DNA from 3 places in the Tepidimonas fonticaldi genome. Region 1 is predicted to be linked to each of the others. Evidence: predicted binding sites of a transcription regulator. Region 1 holds the regulator's gene; each other region holds the start of a gene.
What was found. Region 1 encodes HrcA, which represses chaperone genes, less so after heat shock. Its sites were predicted from a motif close to TTAGCACTCNNNNNNNNNGAGTGCTAA; they were not measured.

Region 1 (7,715 bases):
GCCCGGGCGCTGGGCTTCTGGCACGACGACAGCCCCGAGGACAACCCGCTGCCCGGGGCCGATGGGTTGGTCGAGGTGCCGCGCTGGCGCCATGCGCTCATCAACATGGCGCATCCGCTGCTCAAGCAGGGGCTGGTGGTGCTGGACACGCCCGGGCTCAACGCCATCGGCGCGGAGCCCGAGCTGACGGTGGGCCTGTTGCCGCTGGCGCAGGCGGTGGTGTTCGTGCTGGCGGCCGATGCGGGGGTGAGCAAGTCGGATCTGGCGATGTGGCGCGAGCATCTGGCGCCTGCGGCCGAGGGCGTGGACGCCCGGCTGGTGGTGCTCAACAAGATCGACGTGTTGTGGGACGGTCTGAGCACGCCGGCCGAGATCGACGGCCAGATCGAGCGCCAGCGCGCCACGACGGCACAGGTGCTGGGCGTGGAGCCGGCGCAGGTGATCGCGGTATCGGCGCAAAAAGGCCTGGTGGCCAAGGTGCGCGGGGACGCAGCGCTGCTGGCCGACAGCCGCCTGCCCGACCTGGAGCGGGCGCTGACCGATGCCGTGCTGCAACGCCGGCGCGACGACCTGGGCGGCCGGGTGGACGCGGCCTTGGCCGCCGTGGTGGCGGAGATCGAGCAACGCTGGCGGCTGCGCGAGCGCGAGTGGCAAGACCAGATCGACGAGCTGGACGGGCTGCGTGGCAAGAATACGGCGGTGATCGCCCAGATGCGCCGCCGCATCGAGCAAGAGCAGCGCGACTTCGACGCCGGTGGGATGCGTATTCAGGCCCTGCGCAGCGTGCACCTGAAGCTGCTGCGCGACCTGTTTGGTTTGCTGGGCAGCCAGTCGCTGCAAGCCGGGGTGGCGTCGCTGGCCGCGGCGTTGCGCCAGCCGGGGGTCAAGCTCGGCATCCGGCGCACCTACACGGACGCTTTTGCCCGCTTGCACGCCACACTGGACGAGGCGCGGCGCAAGGCGGACGAGGTGCAGGCCATGCTGCAGGCGTCGTTCCGCAGCCTAAACGCCGAGTATGGCTTTGCCCTGCAACTGCCCGGTGGGCTGGATCTGTCGCCCTTTGCGGCCGAGTTGCGCGACATCGAACGCAGCCACCTGCAGTACCTGGGGCTGACGAATGTGCTGCGGCTGGCCCAGGCGGAGTATGCGGACCGGCTGGCCAAGGCCGTCGTGGGGCGGCTGAAGGCGGTGTTCGATGCCGCGAGTGCCGAGGTGGAATCGTGGAACAAGGCGGCTGCGGCGCAGCTCGACGCGCAGTTGCGCGAGCGCCGGCGCCACTTTGCCCGCCGGCTGGAGGCCGTGCACCGCATCGAAGCGGCGGCGGGCGGGCTGGACGAGCGTCTGGCCGAGCTGCAGGCCCAGCGCGAGGGCGCTGCGCGGGACGTGGAGGCGTTGCGGCGGCTGCTGAACCGCCCCGACCGTCCGAACCGCCCCGATAGCCCCCTTGTGTCGGCCCTCGAGCCCGCTGCCCCCGGACACCCCGATCAGCCATGAACACGGGGGTGGCCGACATCCCCGCGGCGGTGCGGGCCCAGTTTTTTGCGCGGGTGGTCGCATGGCAACGGGCGTATGGCCGGCATGATCTGCCCTGGCAGGGCACGCGCGACCCGTACCGGGTCTGGCTGTCCGAGATCATGCTGCAGCAGACGCAAGTGCGCACCGTGCTCGGTTACTACGCGCGGTTTTTGCAGCGTTTTCCCACCGTGCAGGCGTTGGCCGATGCCTCGTTGGACGAGGTGCTGGCCCTGTGGAGCGGGCTGGGCTACTACAGCCGGGCGCGCCATCTGCATGCCTGCGCGCGGGTGGTGGTCGCGCAGTATGGTGGGCGCTTCCCCGCCGGCGCCGAGGCCTTGGCGACCTTGCCCGGCATAGGTACTTCGACCGCCGCGGCGATTGCGGCGTTTTGCTTTGGTGAGCGCCGCTCCATCCTGGATGGCAATGTGCGGCGGGTGTTGTCCCGGGTGCTGGCCGATGCCGGCGACCCGGCCCGCGCGGCCGCCCAACGGGGCCTGTGGGCCGCGGCCCAGGCGCTGGTGCCGCCGGAGGCCGCGCCGGACGACATGGCCGCCTACACCCAGGGGCTGATGGACCTGGGCGCGACCGTCTGCACCCGCAGCCGGCCGCGGTGTGACGCCTGCCCCGTGGCCGCGCTGTGCGCGGGCCGGGCCAGCGGCGACCCCACCGCCTGGCCGCGCCGCGCGCCGCGGGCGGCCCGGCGCACCGAGGCCTGGTGCCTGCCGCTGTACCAGCGGGCGGACGGGGCCTGGTGGCTGCAGCGCCGCCCTCCACGCGGCATCTGGGCAGGGCTGTGGGCGCCGCCCGTGCTGGCCGCGGCGGAGGGGCTTGCCAGCTGGCTGCAGGACCATCCCGGCGTGCGGGCGGACTGGCCCGCGGCGTTTACGCACGCCCTGACGCACCGGGATCTGCGGCTGCAGCCGGTGGTGTGCCGCCTGCCGTGCGGGTCAGACGCCAGTACCGCGCCCTCGGCCCCGGGGGTGGAGCCCGATCAGGGCGCCTGGTGCCTGCCGTCCGAGGCGTTGGCGCTCGGGCTGCCGGCGCCGGTGCGCGTCTGGCTCCAAAACTTGGCGTCGGACAGCCGAATATCCAGCTCCCGGTGACGGCGCTGCACCGACCAGGTCGCGGCGAAGTGGGCGGCCAGCCGCTCCACCAGATAGACCGAGCGGTGCTGGCCACCGGTGCAGCCGATGGCGACCGTGACATAGCTGCGGTGGTCGCGCACCATCCCGGGCAGCCAGTGTTCCAGAAAGGCGGTGATCTGCGCCTGCATGGCGGCGACGTCGGGCTCGGCGTCCAGATAGGCGGCCACCGGGGCGTCCAGCCCCGTCAGCGGGCGCAGTGCCGGTTCGTAATGCGGGTTGGGCAGCATGCGCACATCGAACACATAGTCCGCGTCCATGGGGATGCCACGCTTGAACGCGAACGACTCGAACACCAGGGACAAGGGGGCAGGCGCGCGCAGCAGCAGGGCCTTGACCTCGGTGCGCAACTGGGCGGCCTTGAGCTGGCTCGTGTCGATCACCAGCGCCCCCTCGCGCAGCGCGGCGAGCAGCTCTCGCTCCAGCGCCAGGGCATCGACCAGGGCGCGGCGCTGGTCGGTGCTGCCGCGCACGGACAGCGGGTGCATGCGCCGGGTTTCGGAGTAGCGGCGCACCAGCACGTCGTCCGTCGCGTCGAGGAACAGCACGGTCAATGCGACATCGCTCTGCCGCAGGGCCGTCAGCCGCTGCGGCAGGCCGGGCAGCGACGCCGCGCTGCGCACGTCGATCGCCACCGCCACCCGGTCGACCTGGTGTTCCCGCTCGACATCGATGAACGCCTCCAGCAACTCGGGCGGCAGGTTGTCCACGCAGTAAAAGCCGGAGTCCTCCAGGGCATGCAAGGCGACCGACTTGCCCGAACCGGACATGCCGGTGATCAACACCACGTGCGGGGCGGCGGTCGTCATGCCTGCAACAGCTCCCGGGCGTGGGCCCGCGACGTGTCGGAACCGTGGCCGCCGAGCATGCGCGCCAGCTCCTCGACGCGCGCCTCGCCCTCCAGGGGCGTGACCTGACTGACGGTGGCATCGCCCTGCCGTGCCTTGCTGACTTGCAGGTGGTGGTGTGCGCACGCGGCCACCTGGGGCAGGTGGGTCACGGCGAGCACCTGCCGGTCGGCGCCCAGCCGGCGCATGAGCCGCCCCACCGTGTGGGCGACCGTGCCACCGATCCCGCTGTCCACCTCGTCGAAGATCAGCGTCGGGGCTTCGCCCAATTGGCTGGTCACGACGGCGATGGCCAGCGCGATGCGCGACAGCTCGCCGCCGGAGGCCACCTTACCCACCGGGCGCGGCGTCACCCCGGGATGGCCTGCGACCAGAAAGTCGACACGCTCCAGCCCCGAGGCTTGCGGCTCGGGCAGCGGCTCCAGGCGGACTTCGAACCGGCCTCCGGCCATGCCCAGGCCTTGCATGGCCTCGGTGATGGCGGCGCTCAGCCGTTCGGCCGCGGGCTGGCGCTGGCGCGAGACGGCCTGCGCCTCGGCCAGAAAGGACTGCCGCGCGCGCTCCGCCCGGGCGCGCAGGGCGTCCAGATCGGCGGCCTCGTCCAGCGCGCGCAGGCGCGCCTGCCAGTCCTGCCAGCGTTGCGGCAATTCCTGCGGCGGGCAGCGGTGGCGGCGCGCCAGTGCCATCCAGCGCGAAAGGCGCTCGTCCAGGGCCGCCAGCGCGGCCGGGTCCAGCTCGGTGCGGTGGGCGTGGTGTTGCAGGTCGTGGCAGGCGTCGTCGATCTGTGCCAGGGCCTGCTGCAGCACATCGGCGATGGCGCCATAGCGCGGCTCGATGTGCTGCTGGTCCCGCAGCGCGTGGATGGCCTGCCCGATCAGCCGCGAGGCGTTGACGTCATCGCCGTCCAGCGCGTCGAGGGCGGCCTGCGCGGCGTCGATCAGGGTTTGCGCGTGCGCCAGCCGCGTGTGCTGGCGGTTGAGTTCGTCCCATTCGTCCGCGCCGGGGGCCAGGCGGCCGACCTCGTCCACCTGCCATTGCAGGCGCTCGCGTTCCACCTCGCGGGTGGCCTGGGTGGTCTCGGCCGACTCCAGCGCGGCGACGGCCGCGCGCCACGCCGCCCATGCGGCGCGCAGCGCCGATGTGTCCAGCCGGGCGTAGCGGTCGAGCAGATCGCGCACGGCGTCGGGGCGGGTCAGGCTTTGCCAGGCATGCTGGCCGTGGATGTCCACCAGGTGCTCGCCCAAGGCCCGCAACTGCGCCGCGGTGGCCGGGCTGCCGTTGATCCAGCCCCGGCTGCGGCCCTGCGCATCGACCGTGCGGCGCAGCAGCACGGGCTCGCCCGGCACGGCGTCGAACCCCTGTTCCGCCAACCAGTCTGCGGCGGCGGGCGGGGCGTCGAATTCGCCGGCCACCTCGGCGCGGCTGGCCCCCTCGCGCACCACCTGGGCCTCGGCCCGGCCCCCCAGCAGCAGTTGCAGGGCGTCGATCAGGATGGACTTGCCCGCCCCGGTCTCGCCGGTGAGGGCGGTGAAGCCGGGCCCCAGCTCCACCTCCAGGGCGCGGACGATGACGAAATCGCGAACCGCCAGCCGCAGCCAGCTCATGCCACCACCCCTTCGTTCCAGTGCAGCTTGCGCCGCAGGGTGTCGAAATAGCTCCAGCCCACCGGGTGCAGCAGCCGCAGCGTGTGGGCCGAGCGGCGCACCGCGATCCGGTCGCCCGGCAGCAGGCTGGTGAAGGTCTGCATGTCGAAGTGGGCGCTCGGCTCGCGTCCGGCCACGACCTCGATGGCGATCTCGCCGTCGCTGGGCAGCACGATGGGGCGGTTGGATAGCGTGTGGGGGGCGATCGGCACCATGACCCATCCGGCGATGGCCGGGTGGATGAGCGGCCCGCCCGCCGACAGGGCATAGGCGGTGGAGCCCGTGGGCGAGGCGATGATCAGCCCGTCGGCGCGCTGGTTGGCGACGAAGTGGCCATCCACCTCCACGCGCAGCTCCACCATGCTGGGGGCGCCGCCCCGGTTGACCACCACGTCATTCATGGCGATGGTCTGAAACACGCAATCGCCATCGCGCCAGACGCCGGCCCGCATCAGGGCGCGGTGCTCTTCCTCGTAGGCGCCGCGCAGCATCGGGCGCAAAATGTCGGCAAAGCGGTCGAACGGGATGTCGGTGATGAAGCCCAGGCGCCCCTGGTTGATGCCGATGAGCGGCACGCCGCACGGCCCGAGCTGGCGACCGATGCCCAGCATCGTGCCGTCGCCGCCGACCACCAGGGCCAGGTCGCAGTGGGCGCCGATGCCGGCGACGTCCAGCGTCCCGTCGCCCAGCGGCCCCATGTGGTGCGCCGTCTCGCGTTCCAGCGTCACTTCGCAGCCCTGCTCGTGCAGAAAGTGCACGACCCGCTCGAGCGCGTCGCGGCTGCCGCTCGCGTGGTATTTGCCCACCAGCGCCACCCGCCGAAACCGCAGCGGAAGGTCGCGCTCGGCATGCGGCGCGGGCGACGGGGGCAGCACGGGGGGCCGATTCATGCTCAAATTACAACATGGCTTTCTGACGGTGGGATGATGTTAGACGAACGTTCCAGATTGCTGCTCAAGGCGTTGGTCGAGCGCTACATAGCCGACGGCCAGCCGGTGGGCTCGCGCACGCTGTCCAAGGCGGCCGGGCTGGATCTGTCGCCGGCCACCATCCGCAACGTGATGAGCGACCTGGAGGACCTGGGTCTGGTGGCCAGTCCGCACACCTCGGCCGGGCGCATCCCCACGCCGCGCGGGTATCGCTACTTCGTGGACGCGATGCTGACCGTACGGCGCGGCGAGCTGTCCGCCATCGACGCCCTGCCGACACCGGCGCTGGCGGCCGATCAGCCCCGGCAGGTGCTCAGCCAGGCCGCGCAATTGTTGTCGCAGCTCTCGCACTTCGTGGGGGTGGTGCAGGTGCCGCGCCGGCCGGTGGTGTTTCGGCACATCGAGTTCCTGCGGCTGTCGGAGCGGCGGGTCCTGGTCATTCTGGTGTCGCCAGACGGGGATGTGCAAAACCGCATCCTGCATCCGCACAACGAGTTCACGCAGGACCAGTTGCAGTCAGCGGCCAACTTTCTGAATGCCCACTACGCGGGACTGACCTTGGACGCGGTGCGCGAGCGCTTGCGCCACGAGGTGGATGCCCTGCGCGGCGAGATCGCGGGCCTGATGGTCAAGGCCGTCGAAGCCGGCAGCGAGGCGGCCGAGGCCGACGAAGTGGTCATCGCCGGCGAGCGCAACCTGCTGGCGGTAGACGACTTTGCCCGCGACATGGGCAACCTGCGCAAGCTGTTCGATCTGTTCGAGCAAAAAACCCAGGTGATGCGCCTGCTCGACATCTCCAGTCAGGCCGACGGCGTGCGGATTTTCATCGGCGGCGACAGCCAGGTGGTGCCGTACGAGGAGCTGTCCGTGGTCAGCGCGCCGTACGAGGTGGACGGCCAGGTGGTGGGCACGCTAGGCGTCATCGGCCCGCAGCGCATGCCCTACGACCGCATGATCCAGATCGTCGACATCACGGCGAAGCTGGTGGGCAATGCCCTGAGCCAGACCCGGCCGGAGTGAAGGGGGCCGCTACAATCCCGCGCTGGCTGGGGCGTTAGCTCAGTCGGTTAGAGCAGGGGACTCATAATCCCTTGGTCGCAGGTTCGAGTCCTGCACGCCCTACCAAATAAATCAAAAACTTACATCATTCCAGCTCTGCCCCAAGTTTGCTCAATCCGATCCATGTAGCCACCATGTAGCCAGTTTTGGCTGCCTGAGTACTCGTGGGTGACGATTGGCGGACAAGGGGGTCTGTTCCACGTGTCGCCAAGGGGCAATTTACGGTGTCGCCTGACAGGCCAGTTCGTCAAAGGCGCGCTGCACGTCCGGATCGCGCAGCAGGCGCGCCTCCAAGGCGTTAGCCTGCCCACCCATGCACGCTGCCATCATGCGGCTGCCGTGCTTTTTTCGCTGCGGTCGACCCCCAGTCGCAGCCCCAGGGCCTTCAGAACGGCCAGCAGGGTTTTGAGCGTGGGGTTGCCGCGCGCGCTCAGCGCTCGGTAGAGACTTTCCCGGGAAAGCCCTGTCTCTTGGGCAATGGCGCTCATGCCCTTGGCTTCCGCGTAGCAGCGCAGCGTGGTCAGCAGCGCTTCGCGTCCGCCAGGCTGTTGCGCCTCGGCCAGGGCCGCCGACAGCAGC
Region 2 (7,715 bases), on a different contig from region 1:
GGCGCTGGCAGACCCTGGTGATCGGCCCCCTCGACGCCGACACCGTTTGCCGCGAGGCCGACGCGGTGCGCGCTCTGCTGCGCCAGGCCGCCGACCGCACGGTCGACGATCTGGCCCATTGGCTGCCCACCCTGACCGATGCCCAACTGGCCCACTGGCGCGAGCGCCTGGCGGAAGGTGACCGGGAATGGCGCCGCGACTGGGGGGAGTCCGACATCGATCGGGGCGTGCGCCTGGGCCGAACCCGCGAGCGTTTGGAGATGTTCTACGGCCGCCTCGACGAGACCCAGCGCCGCTGGTTGCGCGAGCGCCTGCGGGCCGTCGACCCCCGCCCCGACCGGGCCTGGGCGGAGCGGCAGCGCCGCCAGAACGACTGGCTGGAAACGGCCCGTCGCCTGCGCGGCCAAGCCCCCGACGTTGCCGTCGCGGAGGTGCGTGCCCTGTGGGCGCGGACCTGGCAATCGCCCGACCCGGTGCTGGCCGCGCATCAGGCGGCCGTATGGGTTGAGGGCTGTAGCTGGCTGGCCGACTGGCACGCCCAGGCCACCCCAGAGCAGCGGGCCCGGGCCGCCAGCCAGTTGCAGGCCTACGAGCGCGACATCCGCGCGCTGATTCCCAACGGCAGCCCGCCCAACGCCAGCCTGTCCCGCGCCATCGCCGGGCCATGAATGAAAAAAGCCCGCCAAGCGGTGCTTGGCGGGCTTCATGCAGAGCGTAGACGACTGGGCTGGCCGATTACATGTCCATGCCCATGCCGCCCATGCCGCCGGCAGCCGGCGCCGGGGTTTCGGCCTTCGGCGTCTCGGCGACCATGCACTCGGTGGTCAGCATCAGGCCGGCCACGGAAGCGGCGTTTTGCAGCGCGGTGCGGGTCACCTTGGTCGGGTCCAGGATGCCCATCTCGATCATGTCGCCATAGGTGTCGTTGGCGGCGTTGAAGCCGAAGTTGCCCTTGCCTTCCAGCACCTTGTTGATCACGACCGAGGGCTCGCCACCGGCGTTGGCCACGATCTCGCGCAGCGGGGCTTCGATGGCCTTGAGCACCAGCTTGATGCCGGCGTCCTGGTCGGCGTTGGCGCCATGCAGCTCGCCCACCGCCTGACGGGCACGCAGCAGCGCCACGCCACCGCCGGGGACGATGCCCTCTTCGACGGCCGCACGGGTGGCGTGCAGGGCGTCTTCCACACGGGCCTTCTTCTCCTTCATCTCGACCTCGGTGGCCGCGCCGACCTTGATCACCGCCACGCCGCCGGCCAGCTTGGCCACGCGCTCTTGCAGCTTCTCGCGGTCATAGTCGGAGGTCGCTTCCTCGATCTGCACGCGGATCTGCTTGACGCGCGCTTCGATGTCCTCGGCCTTGCCGGCGCCGTCGATGATGGTGGTGTTCTCCTTGGCCACCTCGACGCGCTTGGCCTGACCCAGGTCGGCCAGCGTCACCTTCTCCAGCGTCAGGCCGACTTCCTCGGCGATGACCTTGCCGCCGGTCAGGATGGCGATGTCCTCCAGCATGGCCTTGCGGCGATCGCCAAAGCCCGGGGCCTTGACCGCCACCACCTTCAGGATGCCGCGGATGGTGTTGACCACCAGGGTGGCCAGCGCCTCGCCTTCGACGTCCTCGGCGATGATCAGCAGCGGACGGCCGGCCTTGGCCACCTGCTCCAGCGCCGGCAGCAGGTCACGGATGTTGCTGATCTTCTTGTCGTGCAGCAGGATGTACGGGTTGTCCAGCACCGCCACCTGCTTGTCCGGGTTGTTGATGAAGTACGGCGACAGGTAGCCGCGGTCGAACTGCATGCCCTCGACGACATCCAGCTCGTTGCTCAGGCTCTTGCCGTCTTCGACGGTGATGACGCCTTCCTTGCCGACCTTGTCCATCGCTTCGGCAATGATGTTGCCGATCGACTCGTCGCTGTTGGCGGAGATGGCGCCGACCTGGGCGATTTCCTTGCTGGTGGTGGTGGGCTTGCTGATCTTCTTCAGCTCCGCCACCAGCGCATCGACGGCCTTGTCGATACCACGCTTGAGGTCCATCGGGTTCATGCCGGCGGCCACGTACTTCATGCCTTCGCGCACGATGGCCTGGGCCAGCACGGTGGCGGTGGTGGTGCCGTCACCGGCGTTGTCGCTGGTCTTGGAAGCGACTTCCTTGACCATCTGGGCACCCATGTTCTGCAGCTTGTCCTTGAGCTCGATTTCCTTGGCCACGGACACACCGTCCTTGGTCACGGTGGGCGCGCCGAAGGAGCGCTCGAGCACCACGTTGCGGCCTTTCGGGCCCAGGGTGACCTTGACGGCGTTGGCCAGGATGTTCACACCTTCGACCATGCGGGCGCGGGCTTCGCCGCCAAACACGACGTCTTTTGCTGCCATTTTTCAGTTTCCTTTGCGAATGGGGATATGAGCGGTGTCAGATCCGGGCGGACCAGGGTCACTTCTCGACGACGGCGAAGAGGTCGTCTTCTTTCATGACCAGCAGCTCTTCGCCATCGACCTTGACGGTCTGGCCGCTGTACTTGCCGAACAGCACGCGGTCACCGACCTTGACGCTCAGCGGCTTGGTTTCGCCCTTGTCGTTGGTCTTGCCGGGACCGACGGCCAGCACTTCGCCTTGATCGGGCTTCTCGGCCGCATTGTCGGGGATCACGATGCCCGAGGCGGTTTTGGTCTCGTTTTCCAGACGCTTGACGATCACGCGATCGGCGAGAGGACGAAGTTTCATGCGATCTCCTGTCGAAAGGACGATGAGAGTGTGGGAAAGGGCGGCAGCGTAGTGTTGTTAGCACTCACTGCCGACGAGTGCTAATGATAAGGGTGTCGGCGGCGGTTTTCAAGGGCAGGGGCTTTGGCCGGCCGGCAGCTCAGCGGTGCAGCCAGCTCGCTTGCGCGCGCCGCAGCACCAGCAGCACCGCCAGCAGACCGACGCCGATGCCCACCGCCGCGCCCAGCAGCGAGGCCGGCGGTAGCGCGAACCCAAACAGCGCGCGCAGCGGCGGCACGCCCAGCAGCGCAGCCAGCAGGGCCCCGGTTGCCCCCAGCACCCCCAACAGGGCCGGGTTGTCCGGGCGCAGCGCGGTGCGCCAGTCGCCGTGGCGGGTGCGGTTGGCCAGCACCAGCGCCATGTTGCCGGCCACCAGCGCCACAAAGGCCGCCGCCCGCGCCGCGGCCTCGCCCACCGGCTGGGCCAGCAACCAGGCGTAGAAGCCGGCCACCGCTCCCAGCACCAGCGTTCCCTGCAGCAGGCTCTGCACCATCATCGCGGGCGAGAACAGCGGCGCCGCCGGGTCGTGCGGCGGGCGTGCCATCACGTCGGCTTCCTCGCGTTCGGCCTCGAACACGATCGAGCCCACCGGGTCGATCACGATTTCCAGAAACGCGATGTGCAGCGGCGTCAGCAGCAGCGGCCAGCCCGCCAGCAGCGGTAGCAGGGCCAGCCCCGCGATCGGCACATGCACCGCGAACACGAAGCGCAGGCCCTTGCGCAAGTTGTCGTCGATGCGGCGCCCCAGCCGCACCCCCCGCACCAGCGTGCTGAAGTCGTCGTCCAGCAACACCAGTGCCGCCGCCTCGCGGGCCACGTCCGTGCCACGCCCTCCCATCGCAATGCCGATGTGCGCCGCCCGCAGCGACGGGGCGTCGTTGACGCCGTCGCCCGTCATCGCCACCACCTCGCCGCGCGCCTTCAGGGCCTGCACGATGCGCAGCTTCTGCGGGGGCGTCACGCGCGCAAAGACGTCGGTCTCGGCCACACAAGCGCGCAGCGCGGCATCGTCCAGGGCCTCCAGCGCGTCGCCCTGCAGCACCCGCCGGACGTCCATGCCGGCCGCCCGGGCGATGGCGGCGGCGGTGCCCGCGTGGTCGCCGGTGATCATCACCACCCGAATCCCGGCGCGGCGGCACTCGGCCACGGCCGCGGGCACGCCGGCGCGCAGCGGGTCGGCCAGCGCCACCAATCCTCGCCACTCGAAGGCAAAACCGGCCGGCGATTCGGGCCAGTCGCCTCCGGACCAGCGCGCCTGCGCCACGCCCAGGACGCGCATGCCCCGGCCCGCCAGCGCCTGCGCCTCGGCCGCCACGCGCTGGGCGGCCACCGGGGGCAGGCGGCACAGCCGAGCCACCGCCTCCGGGGCGCCTTTGGCCGCCACCACGACCCCCCCCTCTGCGCGGGCATCGTCAGGCCCCTTGTTACGCCAAGCGTGCGTCATCACGGGCCATTCGGCACTCAGCGGGTACTCGTGCACCAGCTCGCACGCCGGTGGCAGCGACACGCCGGCCGCGCGGGCGGTGGCGTGCAGGGCGCGTTCCATGGCGTCAAACGGCTGCGGCTCGCAGGCCAGCAGGGCCGGGGTCAGCAGGCCCCACAGGTCGGCCGGCACCGGCCCGTCGGCCGCTGACCAGCGTTGCACCGACTCGCCCTCGGGGGTCATCGCCACCAACGTGTCCACCGCCATCCGATTTTCGGTCAGCGTGCCGGTCTTGTCGGTGCACAGCACCGTGGCCGCCCCCAGCGCCTCGATGGCAGCCGGTTGCCGGGTCAGCACCCGGTGGCGTGACAAGCGCCACGCCCCCATCGTCAGAAAGACCGTCAGAATGAGCAGGAACTCCTGCGGCAGCAGCGACATGGCCAGCGTGATGCCGGCCAGCATCCCGCCCAGCCAGTCGCCGCGCGTCCAGGCGTAGGCCAGGCCCACCACGACACTGACGGCCAGTCCCAGCACCGAAAACCACCGCACCAGCCGCCGCGTCTGCACGTGCAGCGGGGTGGCTTCGGTCTCCACCGTCCCCAGCAGGGTGCCGATGCGCCCGATGCGGCTGGCCGCGCCGGTGGCCGTGACCTCGGCCAGGCCGCGGCCCGCCACCACCATGGTGCCCGCGTACACGGGCGTTCCTGCGCCGTCCTTGGCCACGGGCAGCGATTCCCCGGTCAACAGCGATTCATCGATGGCCAGGTCGTTCGCCTGCCGCAGCACGGCATCGGCGGGCACGCGGTCGCCTTCGGTCAGTTCCAGCCAGTCGCCCACCACCACCTCGGTACCGCCGATGCGGCAGGGCTGTCCGTCCCGCCAGACCAGCGCGCGCGGACTGGTCAGATCGCGCAGGGCCTCCAGTACGCGCTCGGTGCGCCGCTCTTGCACCAGCGTGATGCCGACGATCACCCCCAGAAATACCAAGAGCCCCAGCGCCTCGGTCTGGTCACCCAGCAGCCAGTACAGGGCCACCGCCGCCGCCAGCAACTGGAACATCGGCTCCCGCGCCACCTCCGCCAGGATGCGCAGCGCCGTGCGCCGCGGGGGACGGGGCAGGGCATTGGGGCCGTCACGGGCCAGGCGGCGTGCCGCCTCCTCGGCGGACAGGCCGTGCACCGGCGGGGGAGTGCCCATGGGTCGGTCCTCGGAAATCAGCACGGGTCAAGGCGGGCTTTGCGTCTGTCCTGGTACGCCTTTTGCGTGATCCGCTTGTCGGCGGGACTGTGTGAACGGCGCAACGGCATCGGCCAGGGTCGACTGCGGGGTGGCGCACAGCGATGCCTTTACGCCATGGCCGCCAGGGCCTTGCGGAACCGCGCCAGCGAGAACATGAACAGGGCCGACCCGATCACCGCCAGGCTGATCAATTGCGGCCAGACCACATCCAGGCCGGCGCCGCGGTAGAGGATGCCCTGCGACAGCATCACGAAGTGGGTGTTGGGTGCGGCCAGCATCACCCACTGGACCAGCTCGGGCATGTTTTCGCGCGGCGTGCTGCCGCCGGAGAGCATCTGTAGCGGCAGCAGCACCATCAGCAGCAACATGCCGAACTGCGGCATGGAGCGCGCCAGCGTCGCCAGGAAGATGCCCAGCGACGTGGTGGCGAACAGGTGCAGGGCCGCGCCGCTGAAAAAGAGCGGTAGCGAGCCGTCGATGGGCACGCCCATCAGCCCGCGCACCACGACGTTGAGTGCAAACGCCGAGGCGACCAGCACCACGGCGGCCATCGCCAGCACCTTGGCGGCCATGATCTCGAACGGCGTGACCGGCATCACCAGCAGATGTTCCAGGGTGCCGTGCTCGCGCTCGCGGATCAGGGCCGCGCCGGTGAGCACGATGGACAGCATGGTGATGTTGTTGATGATCTGCATCACCCCGCCGAACCAGGCCTTGTTCAACTGCGGGTTGAAGCGGGCGCGCAGCGCCAGGTCCACGGGTGGGCTGGCCACGGCGCGGTAGCGACGCACGAATTCGTTGACCTGATCCTGAACGATGACCTGGATGTGGCCACTGCCAGTGAAGGCCTGGCTCATGCGCGTGGCGTCCACGCTCAACTGGATGGCCGGGGCGCGACCGGCCAGCACGTCGCGCTGGAAGCCGACCGGGATGTGGAGGGCGAAGGTGTCGAGGCCCGCATCCATGCGCGCGTCCAGCTCGGCCGGGGTGATCAGTACCGGCGGCATGAAATACGGCGGGTAAAGGGCGTCGATGATGTGCTGGGATAGCGGCGAGCGATCCTCGTCGATCACCGCGATGGGGGCCTTGTTGAGCGTCTCCGGCATCGCCGTGGCGGCGGTGTAGATGGAGAAACTGAAGGCGTAGACGATCAGCACCAGCATGATCGGGTCGCGCAGCAGGCTGCGCAGCTCCTTCAGGCCGAGTTGGCCGATGTTGCGCAGGCGCTGGCGGATCATCTGGCTTGCTTCCTCAGGAGCATCGCGGTCAAGCCGACCAGCACCGGCGCGCTGATCAGCAGCGGCACGAACGAGGCCCAGAGATCATCGAATTCGAGCGCCTTGGAGAAGGTGCCGCGCGAGATGATGACGAAGTGCGTGGTGGGGAAGATTTCCCCGATCAGGCGCCCCGCCCCTTCCAGCGAACTGACCGGGTCGATGATGCCGGAAAACTGCACTGCCGGCAGAATGGTGAGCAAGGAGGTGCCGAACAGGGCCGCCACCTGGCTTTGCACGAAGGAGGAAATCAAGAGGCCGAAGGCGGTGGCGCTGATGACATACAGGAACGCGCCCAGTGCCAACGCCCCAAAGCTGCCGGTGACCGGCACATGGAAAAGCGTCACCGCCATGACCACCAGCAGCAGAAAACTCGCCATCGCCAGCACGATGTAGGGAATCTGCTTGCCGAGCAGAAACTCGAGCCGGGTGGCCGGGGTGACGTAGAAGTTGATGATGGAGCCCAGTTCCTTCTCACGCACCACCGACAGGGCAGCGAGGATGGCCGGGATCAGCATCAGCAGCAGCGGAATCACCGCCGGCACCATGGCCGGCAGGCTGCGCACGTCGGGGTTGTAGCGAAAGCGCGTCTCCACCGTGGCCAGCGGGGTCATTGCCGTATCGCCCAACGCCTCGCGCAGACGCTGGCCCAACCAGTGCTGGTGAATGCCCTGCACATAGCCGCGCACGGTCTCGGCACGCTGCGGCATGGCGCCGTCGATCCAGGCGCCGACCTGCACGGGGCGGCCGCGCAGCAAGTCGCGTGCAAAACCCGGCGGTATCTCGATGGCCAGCGTGATCTCACCAGCGCGCATGCGCCGATCCAGGTCGGCGTAGTCGACCAGCGGCGCGCGCTCCTCGAAATAGCGCGAACCCGACAGGCTCAGGCGGTAATCGCGGCTGAGGCTGGTCTGGTCATGATCGAGTACGGCAAAGGTCAGATCCTCCACATCCAGGGTGATGCCGTAGCCCAGCACCAGCATCAGCAGGATGCTGCCCAGCGCGGCCAGGCTCAGGCGGA
Region 3 (7,715 bases), on a different contig from region 1:
GGCCTGAAGGTCTCGTACGGCGGCATCAAGGCGGTCAAGGGCATCGACCTGGAGGTGCGCGAGGGCGAGCTGGTCACCCTGATCGGCTCCAATGGCGCGGGCAAGACCACGACCATGAAGGCCATCACCGGCATGTTGCTGTCCGAAGGCGGCGACATCGTCTACCAGGGCCAGTCCATCCGCGGGGCCGGATCGTGGGATTTGGTCAAGCGCGGGCTGGCCATGGTGCCGGAGGGGCGCGGCGTCTTCACCCGCATGACCATCACCGAAAACCTGCTGATGGGTGCCTATGTGCGCACCGACAAGGCCGAGATCCAGCGCGACATCGAGCGCATGTTCGAGCTGTTTCCGCGCCTGAAGGAGCGCCGCGACCAGCTCGCCGGCACCATGTCCGGCGGCGAGCAGCAGATGCTGGCCATGGCGCGCGCGCTGATGAGCCGCCCCAAGCTGCTGCTGCTGGACGAGCCGTCGATGGGCCTGTCGCCGATCATGGTGGACAAGATCTTCGAGGTGGTGCGCGACGTGCACGCGCAGGGCATGACCGTGCTGCTGGTGGAACAGAACGCCCGCCGCGCGCTGCAGGTGGCCGACCGCGGCTATGTGATGGACTCGGGCGAGATCATCATGCACGGCGAGGCCAAGGCCATGCTGGACGACCCGAAGGTGCGCGCCGCCTACCTGGGCGAAGCGGCCGTCTGACGGCCCGCCGATGCGGGCACGGCGGCCCCCGGCGTGGGCCGCCTACAATCGAGGGTTTTGCGGTGTGGGCCGCAAAACCCTTTGTTTTTTGCATCCCGGTGGTGCCATGACCGATTCCGTCCATCCCGCGCCCGTCGAGGCCCCGAGCGAAAACCAGCTCATCGCCGAGCGCCGCGAAAAACTCCAGGCGCTGCGTGCCGCTGCCGGGCAGGGCGCCGGGCCGGCCTTCCCCAACGACGTGCGGCCGCAGCACACGGCCGAGGCCCTGCAGGCCGAATACGGTCACATGAGCAACGAGATGCTCGAGCCGCTGCAGGCCCGCGTCAGCGTCGCCGGGCGCATGATGCTCAAGCGCGTCATGGGCAAGGCCAGCTTTGCCACCGTGCAGGACGCCTCCTTCGGCCCCACCGGCGGGCGCATCCAGCTCTACCTCACCAAGGACGCGCTGGGCGAGGCCGCCTACGACGCCTTCAAGCACTGGGATTTGGGCGACATCGTCTATGCCGAAGGCACGGTGTTCAAGACCCGCACCGGCGAGCTGTCCGTCAAGGCCGACCGGCTGCGTCTGGTGGTCAAGAGCCTGCGCCCGCTGCCGGACAAGTTCCACGGCATCCACGACCAGGAGCTGAAGTACCGCCAGCGCTATGTCGACCTGATGACCGATGTCGCGGCGCGCGAGCGCTTCGTCGCGCGCAGCCTGGCCGTCACGGCCCTGCGCGAGTTCATGGTGCAGCACGGCTTTCTGGAGGTGGAGACGCCCATGCTGCACCCCATCCCCGGGGGGGCGAACGCCAAGCCCTTCGTCACCCACCACAATGCGCTGGATCAGGAGATGTTCCTGCGCATCGCGCCGGAGCTCTACCTCAAGCGCCTGCTGGTGGGCGGCTTCGACCGTGTGTTCGAGATCAACCGCAACTTCCGCAACGAGGGGATCAGCGTTCGCCACAACCCCGAGTTCACCATGATGGAGTTCTATGCGGCGTACTGGAACCACGTGGATTTGATGGCGTTTACCGAGCAGCTCATCCGCCACGTGGCCCACACGGTGTGCGGTGGCGGCCGGCTCGTCTACCAGGGGCGGGACGTGGACCTGGATGCGCCGTTCGAACGCCTGACCATCCGCGAGGCGATCCTCAAGCACACCGAGGCGGGCGAGCGCGTGGACGATCCGGCCTGGCTGCGCGAGCAATTGCGTCGCCTGGGGCTGGACCCCGTCAAGGAACGGCTGGACAGCCGCAGCTTGGCCGGTCTGCAGGTTCTGTACTTCGAAGAGACGGTGGAGGACAAGCTCTGGCAGCCGACCTTCATCTGCAACCACCCCACCGAAATCTCGCCGCTGGCGCGCGCCAGCGACACCGATCCGACGATCACCGAGCGCTTCGAGCTCTACATCACCGGGCGGGAAGTGGGCAACGGCTTTTCGGAGCTGAACGATCCCGAGGACCAGGCCGCGCGCTTCCACGCCCAGGTGGCCAACAAGGACGCCGGCGACGACGAGGCCATGTACTTCGACGCCGACTACATCCGGGCGCTGGAGTACGGCATGCCGCCGGCAGGCGGCTGCGGGGTGGGCATCGACCGGCTGATCATGCTGCTGACCGACAGCCCCAGCATCCGCGACGTGATCCTGTTCCCGGCCCTGCGGCGCGAGGGCTGATCCCCGGGCGGATCAGGCGTACGCGCGCAGCGCCTGGCGCATCTTCTTCATGGCCGCCGCCTCGATCTGGCGGATGCGCTCGGCGCTCACGCCGTACTCATCGGCCAGCTCCTGCAGCGTGGCGCCACCGGTGCCATCGTCGTTGACCTGCAGCCAGCGCGCCGTCACGATGCGGCGCGAGCGCTCGTCGAGCTGCGCCAGCGCATGCTCGATGCCCTCCGAGCCCAGGCGCTCGCGCTCGCGCGCCTCCAGCACCGCGGTGGGCTCGTGGCGGTGGTCGGCCAGGTAGGCGATCGGGCCATAGGCTTCCTCCCCATCCTCGTTGGGCAGGGGGTCCAGCACCACGTCCGCGCCACCCAGGCGGGTTTCCATCTCGATCACGTCCTCGCGGCGCACGTTGAGCTCGCGCGCCACGACATCGATCTCGGCCTCGGACAGGCGCTCGCGCGCCGCATCCTCGTCCAGCGCATCGGCCTTGAAGCCCCGCTTGAGCGAGCGCAGGTTGAAAAACAGCTTGCGCTGGGCCTTGGTGGTGGCCACCTTGACCATGCGCCAGTTGCGCAGGATGAATTCGTGGATTTCGGCCTTGATCCAGTGCACCGCGTAGCTGACCAGCCGCACGCCCTGGGCGGGGTCGAAGCGCTTGACCGCCTTCATCAGGCCGATGTTGCCCTCCTGGATCAGGTCCGCCTGGGGCAGGCCGTAACCCAGATACTGGCGCGAGATGGCCACCACCAGCCGCAGGTGGGACATCACCAGCTTGCCGGCGGCCTCCAGGTCCTGGTGCTGGCGCCAGCGCTGGGCGCAGTCGCGCTCCTCGTCCGCGCTGAGCAGCGGAATGCGGTTGACGGCGCTGATGTAGGCGTCCAGGTTGCCCAGCGGGGGCAGCGTCAGCGACGTGCTGGACCACGACGCCGCGGGCGCGGCGTGGGACGCAGGTGTGAGGGCAAGGGACATCGCGGTCATGGGCTCTCCTCTCCTGGATCGGTCATCATGTTAGCACTCTCTTGGATCGAGTGCTAAATGCGAAGTTCCCTCTCCGGCGCCCGCTCGCGGCGACGTGGGCCGCCCTGGGGTGGGCTTTGGCTGCTTGACGGCCGGCGGCCGATCGGAAACCATCCCGCCATCATGGCGATGCGTTTTGTCGGCCGTTGGTGTGCGGGGCGCGCGGGGTGGCGGGGGCTGCCCCGGGCGGTGCTGGGTGCGGGGCTGGCCCTGGCGCTGGCGGCAGCTCCAGCGCGGACGGCCGTTGCGGAGCCGGCCCGTCTGCGTGCCGAGGCGGTGGCCACCGGGCTGGAGCACCCCTGGGCGCTGGCGTTTTTGCCGGATGGGCGTTTTTTGGTCACCGAGCGCCCGGGGCGCTTGCGCGTGGTCGAGGCCGACGGCCGCCTGGGCGCGGCGATCGCGGGTCTGCCGCGGGTGGATGCAGCGGGGCAGGGCGGCTTGCTCGATCTGGTGCTGGACAGCGACTTTGCCCGCAACCGCACCCTGTATTTCTGCTACGCGGAGCCGGATCCCCAGGGCCGCGGCAATTCCACCGCCCTGGCGCGCGCGGTTCTGTCGGCGGATACGACCCGGTTGCAGGATCTGCGGGTGATCTTTCGCCAGCAGCCGCGCGTCGCCAGCCGCCTGCACTTCGGCTGCCGCATCGTCGAGGCGCCCGACGGCACCCTGTTTCTGACGCTGGGCGAGCGCTACCACCGCATGGCCGATGCGCAGACGCTGGACAACCACCACGGCAAGATCGTGCGAGTGACCAAGGGCGGCGCTGTCCCGCCCGACAACCCGCTGGTGGGCCGCGCAGGCGCCTTGCCCGAGATTTGGAGCTGGGGCCACCGCAATCCGCAGGGGGCCACCTGGGGCCCCGACGGCCGGCTGTGGATGCATGAGCACGGCCCGCAGGGTGGCGACGAACTGAACCGCCCCGAGCGCGGCGGCAACCACGGCTGGCCGGTCGTGACCTTTGGGGAGCAGTACGGCGGCGGGCGCATCGGCGAAGGCACGCACAAGCCCGGCATGGTGCCACCGCTGTACCACTGGACGCCGTCGATCGCGCCCTCCGGCATGGCGTGGCTGACCAGTGACCGCTACGGCCCGGCTTGGCGCGGCCACCTGTTCATCGGCGCGCTGCGCGGCCAGCACCTGGTGCGGCTGGAGCTGGACGGCACGCGCGTGGTGCGCGAGCACCGCCTGTTGACCGAACTGGGCGAGCGCATCCGCGATGTGCGTCAGGGGCCGGACGGTTGGCTGTATGTGCTGACCGACGCGCCGGACGGGCGGCTGCTGCGCCTGCGCCCCACGCCCTGAGCCACGGTCTGGGTGCCAGCGTGGGGGTCCACCGGGCGTGGCAAAGGGCGCATCCTGGCGTAGACTGTCCGCCTGGGGCCGGCAGGGTGTCGGCCCCAACCGTCTGGAGTCGTCCCATGCGCATTCTGTCCCTTCGTCTCGCCACGGGTTTGATCACCGGCGCCACGGCGCTGGCCCTGGCGGCCAGCCCGGCCTGGGCCGCCACTGCGGCCGATGGCGCAGGCCCCACCTGCCACGCGGCCGCGGCCCAGAAGAAGCTGGCGGGCGCCGCCAAGACGTCGTTCCTGAAAAAGTGCGAACAAGACGCCCAGACCGCCTGCGACGCCCGGGCGGCAGAAAAGAAGCTGGCCGGCGCGGCCAAGACCAGTTTCACGCAGAAATGCCTGCGCGACGCCGTGGGCCAGGCACCGCAGTGAAGCGGGTGAGCGCTGCCGGCGAGAGGGGCCATCCATGTCCGTGTTGACGCTGCAGCAGGCCGTGCGTGCCAACCCCGTGCTGGCCGATGTGGCCGAGCGCGCCTGGGTGTCGCGGCGGCTGCTCCAGCGGGTGGCCGTGCATTTGCCCCCCCTGCTGCGCGAGCGGGTGACCGCCGGGCCGTTGGAGGATGGGGTGTGGTGCCTGCTCGCAGCCAACCCGTCGGTGGCGGCCAAGGTGCGGCAGCTCGCGCCGGTGTTGCTGGCGGCGGCCCGCTCCGCAGGCGGCGAGGTGCAGACCCTGCAGGTGCGGGTGCAGGGGCGCGAGGCGTCCTGAGTGCCCGTCCGGTAGCCCCGGGCAGGCGGGGCTACAATGCCCGCACTGTCGGTCCCGGGTGCGCAAGCCCCCGGGCTGCGCGTCATGGCGCTTCGCCGCTGGCGGAGCGATCCGAGAATTGCTTGAGCCGCGCCTGCCCCCGGGCGGTCGCGCGGCGGGGTTTGTATGGCCATCCCGTTCCTGACCAAGATTTTCGGCAGCCGCAACGATCGGCTGCTCAAGGGTTACCGCAAAACGGTGGCGCGCATCAATGCGCTGGAGCCGACGTTCGCCGCGCTGAGCGACGAGCAGTTGCAGGCCAAAACGGCCGAGTTCCGCCAGCGGCTGGCCAACGGCGAGTCGCTCGACGCCCTGCTGCCCGAGGCGTTTGCCACGGTGCGCGAGGCCAGCAAGCGCGTCATGAAGATGCGCCACTTCGACGTGCAGCTGATGGGCGGCATCGCGCTGCACCAGGGCAAGATCGCCGAGATGCGCACCGGCGAGGGCAAGACGCTGACGGCCACGCTGCCGGTGTACCTCAACGCCCTGACCGGCAAGGGCGTGCACGTCGTCACCGTCAACGACTACCTGGCCAGCCGCGATGCCCAGTGGATGGGCAAGCTCTACCAGTGGCTGGGCCTGAGCGTGGGGGTCAACCTGCCCCAGATGCCGCGCGAGCAGAAGCAGGCCGCCTACGCCGCCGACATCACCTACGGCACCAACAACGAATACGGCTTCGATTACCTGCGCGACAACATGGTGTACGAGGCGCGCGACCGGGTGCAGCGCGGCCTGAACTACGCCATCGTCGACGAGGTGGACTCCATCCTGATCGACGAGGCGCGCACGCCGCTCATCATCAGCGGCCAGGCCGAAGACCATACGGAGCTGTACCAGCGCATCAAGACGCTGGTGCCGGCCCTGACCCGGCAGGAGGGGGAGGCCGACCCCCGCACGGGCGAGGGGGTGATCAAGCCCGGTGACTTCACGCTCGACGAAAAGTCGCACCAGATCCACCTGACCGAGCAAGGGCACGAGCACGCCGAGCAACTGCTGGCGCGCGCCGGTCTGCTGCCCGAGGGCGCGTCGCTGTACGACCCGGCCAACATCACCCTGCTGCATCACCTGGTGACGGCGCTCAAGGCCCAGCACCTGTACCACCGCGACCAGCATTACGTGGTGCAAAACGGCGAGATCGTCATCGTCGACGAGTTCACCGGCCGCCTGATGGTGGGGCGGCGCTGGAGCGACGGCCTGCACCAGGCGGTGGAGGCCAAGGAGGGCGTGGCCATCCAGCCCGAGAACCAGACGCTGGCCTCGATCACGTTCCAGAACTACTTCCGCCTGTACAGCAAGCTGGCCGGCATGACCGGCACGGCCGACACCGAGGCGTACGAGTTCCAAGAGATCTACGGACTGGAAACGGTGGTCATCCCGCCCAACCGGCCCAGCCAGCGCCGCGACGAGCAGGACCGCGTCTACAAGACCACCGCCGAGAAGTACCGGGCCGTCATCGCCGACATTCGCGACTGCCACGAGCGCGGCCAGCCCGTGCTGGTGGGCACCTCGTCGATCGAGAATTCCGAGGTCATCTCCCAACTGCTGCAGCGCGAGGGGCTGCCGCACGAAGTGCTCAACGCCAAGCAGCACGCGCGCGAGGCCGAGATCATCGCCCAGGCCGGCCGCCCCGGCGCGATCACCATCGCCACCAACATGGCCGGCCGCGGCACCGACATCGTGCTGGGCGGCAACCTGGAAAAGATGATCGCCGCCGTCGAGGCCGATGCGTCCCTCGACGAGGCCACGCGCGCCCAACGCATCGAGGCGTTGCGCTCGCAGTGGCAGGCCGACCACGAGAAGGTCAAGGCCCTGGGCGGCCTGCGCATCATCGGTACCGAGCGGCACGAAAGCCGCCGCATCGACAACCAGTTGCGCGGCCGTGCCGGCCGTCAGGGCGACCCGGGTTCCAGCCGCTTCTACCTGAGCCTGGACGATCCGCTGATGCGCATCTTCGCCGGCGACCGGGTGCGCGCCATCATGGACCGCCTCAAGATGCCGGAAGGCGAGGCCATCGAAGCCGGCATCGTCACCCGCTCCATCGAGAGCGCGCAGCGCAAGGTCGAGGCGCGCAACTTCGACATCCGCAAGCAGTTGCTGGAGTACGACGACGTCGCCAACGACCAGCGCAAGGTCATCTACCAGCAGCGCAACGACATCCTCGATGCCGAGGACCTGTCGGCGCAGGTCGCGGCGCTGCGCGAGGGCTGCTTGACCGATCTGGTCCGCCAGTACGTGCCGGCCGGCAGCGTGGAGGAACAGTGGG

Region 2: the regulator HrcA is predicted to act here: its motif matches at 2,777-2,803, upstream of groES (co-chaperone GroES).
Region 3: the regulator HrcA is predicted to act here: its motif matches at 3,353-3,379, upstream of rpoH (RNA polymerase sigma factor RpoH).

The regions. Positions count from the first base shown of each region.
Region 1 covers NZ_LZDH01000065.1:236,143-243,857, reverse strand. Annotated here, with positions in the region: gene A9O67_RS11345 (dynamin family protein) at 1-1,494, shown strand, start outside; gene mutY (A/G-specific adenine glycosylase) at 1,491-2,618, shown strand; partial or broken gene rapZ (RNase adapter RapZ) at 2,603-3,466, opposite strand; gene recN (DNA repair protein RecN) at 3,463-5,109, opposite strand; gene A9O67_RS11330 (NAD kinase) at 5,106-6,038, opposite strand; gene hrcA (heat-inducible transcriptional repressor HrcA) at 6,075-7,097, shown strand; tRNA gene A9O67_RS11320 (tRNA-Ile) at 7,126-7,202, shown strand; gene A9O67_RS11315 (addiction module antidote protein) at 7,463-7,715, opposite strand, start outside.
Region 2 covers NZ_LZDH01000056.1:48,291-56,005, forward strand. Annotated here, with positions in the region: gene A9O67_RS06030 (DUF6279 family lipoprotein) at 1-668, shown strand, start outside; gene groL (chaperonin GroEL) at 736-2,370, opposite strand; gene groES (co-chaperone GroES) at 2,429-2,719, opposite strand; gene A9O67_RS06045 (cation-translocating P-type ATPase) at 2,859-5,378, opposite strand; gene A9O67_RS06050 (ABC transporter permease) at 5,528-6,658, opposite strand; gene rbbA (ribosome-associated ATPase/putative transporter RbbA) at 6,655-7,715, opposite strand, start outside.
Region 3 covers NZ_LZDH01000056.1:240,130-247,844, forward strand. Annotated here, with positions in the region: gene A9O67_RS06895 (ABC transporter ATP-binding protein) at 1-699, shown strand, start outside; gene lysS (lysine--tRNA ligase) at 806-2,356, shown strand; gene rpoH (RNA polymerase sigma factor RpoH) at 2,369-3,322, opposite strand; gene A9O67_RS06910 (PQQ-dependent sugar dehydrogenase) at 3,491-4,663, shown strand; gene A9O67_RS06915 (hypothetical protein) at 4,780-5,079, shown strand; gene A9O67_RS06920 (DciA family protein) at 5,114-5,413, shown strand; gene secA (preprotein translocase subunit SecA) at 5,579-7,715, shown strand, end outside.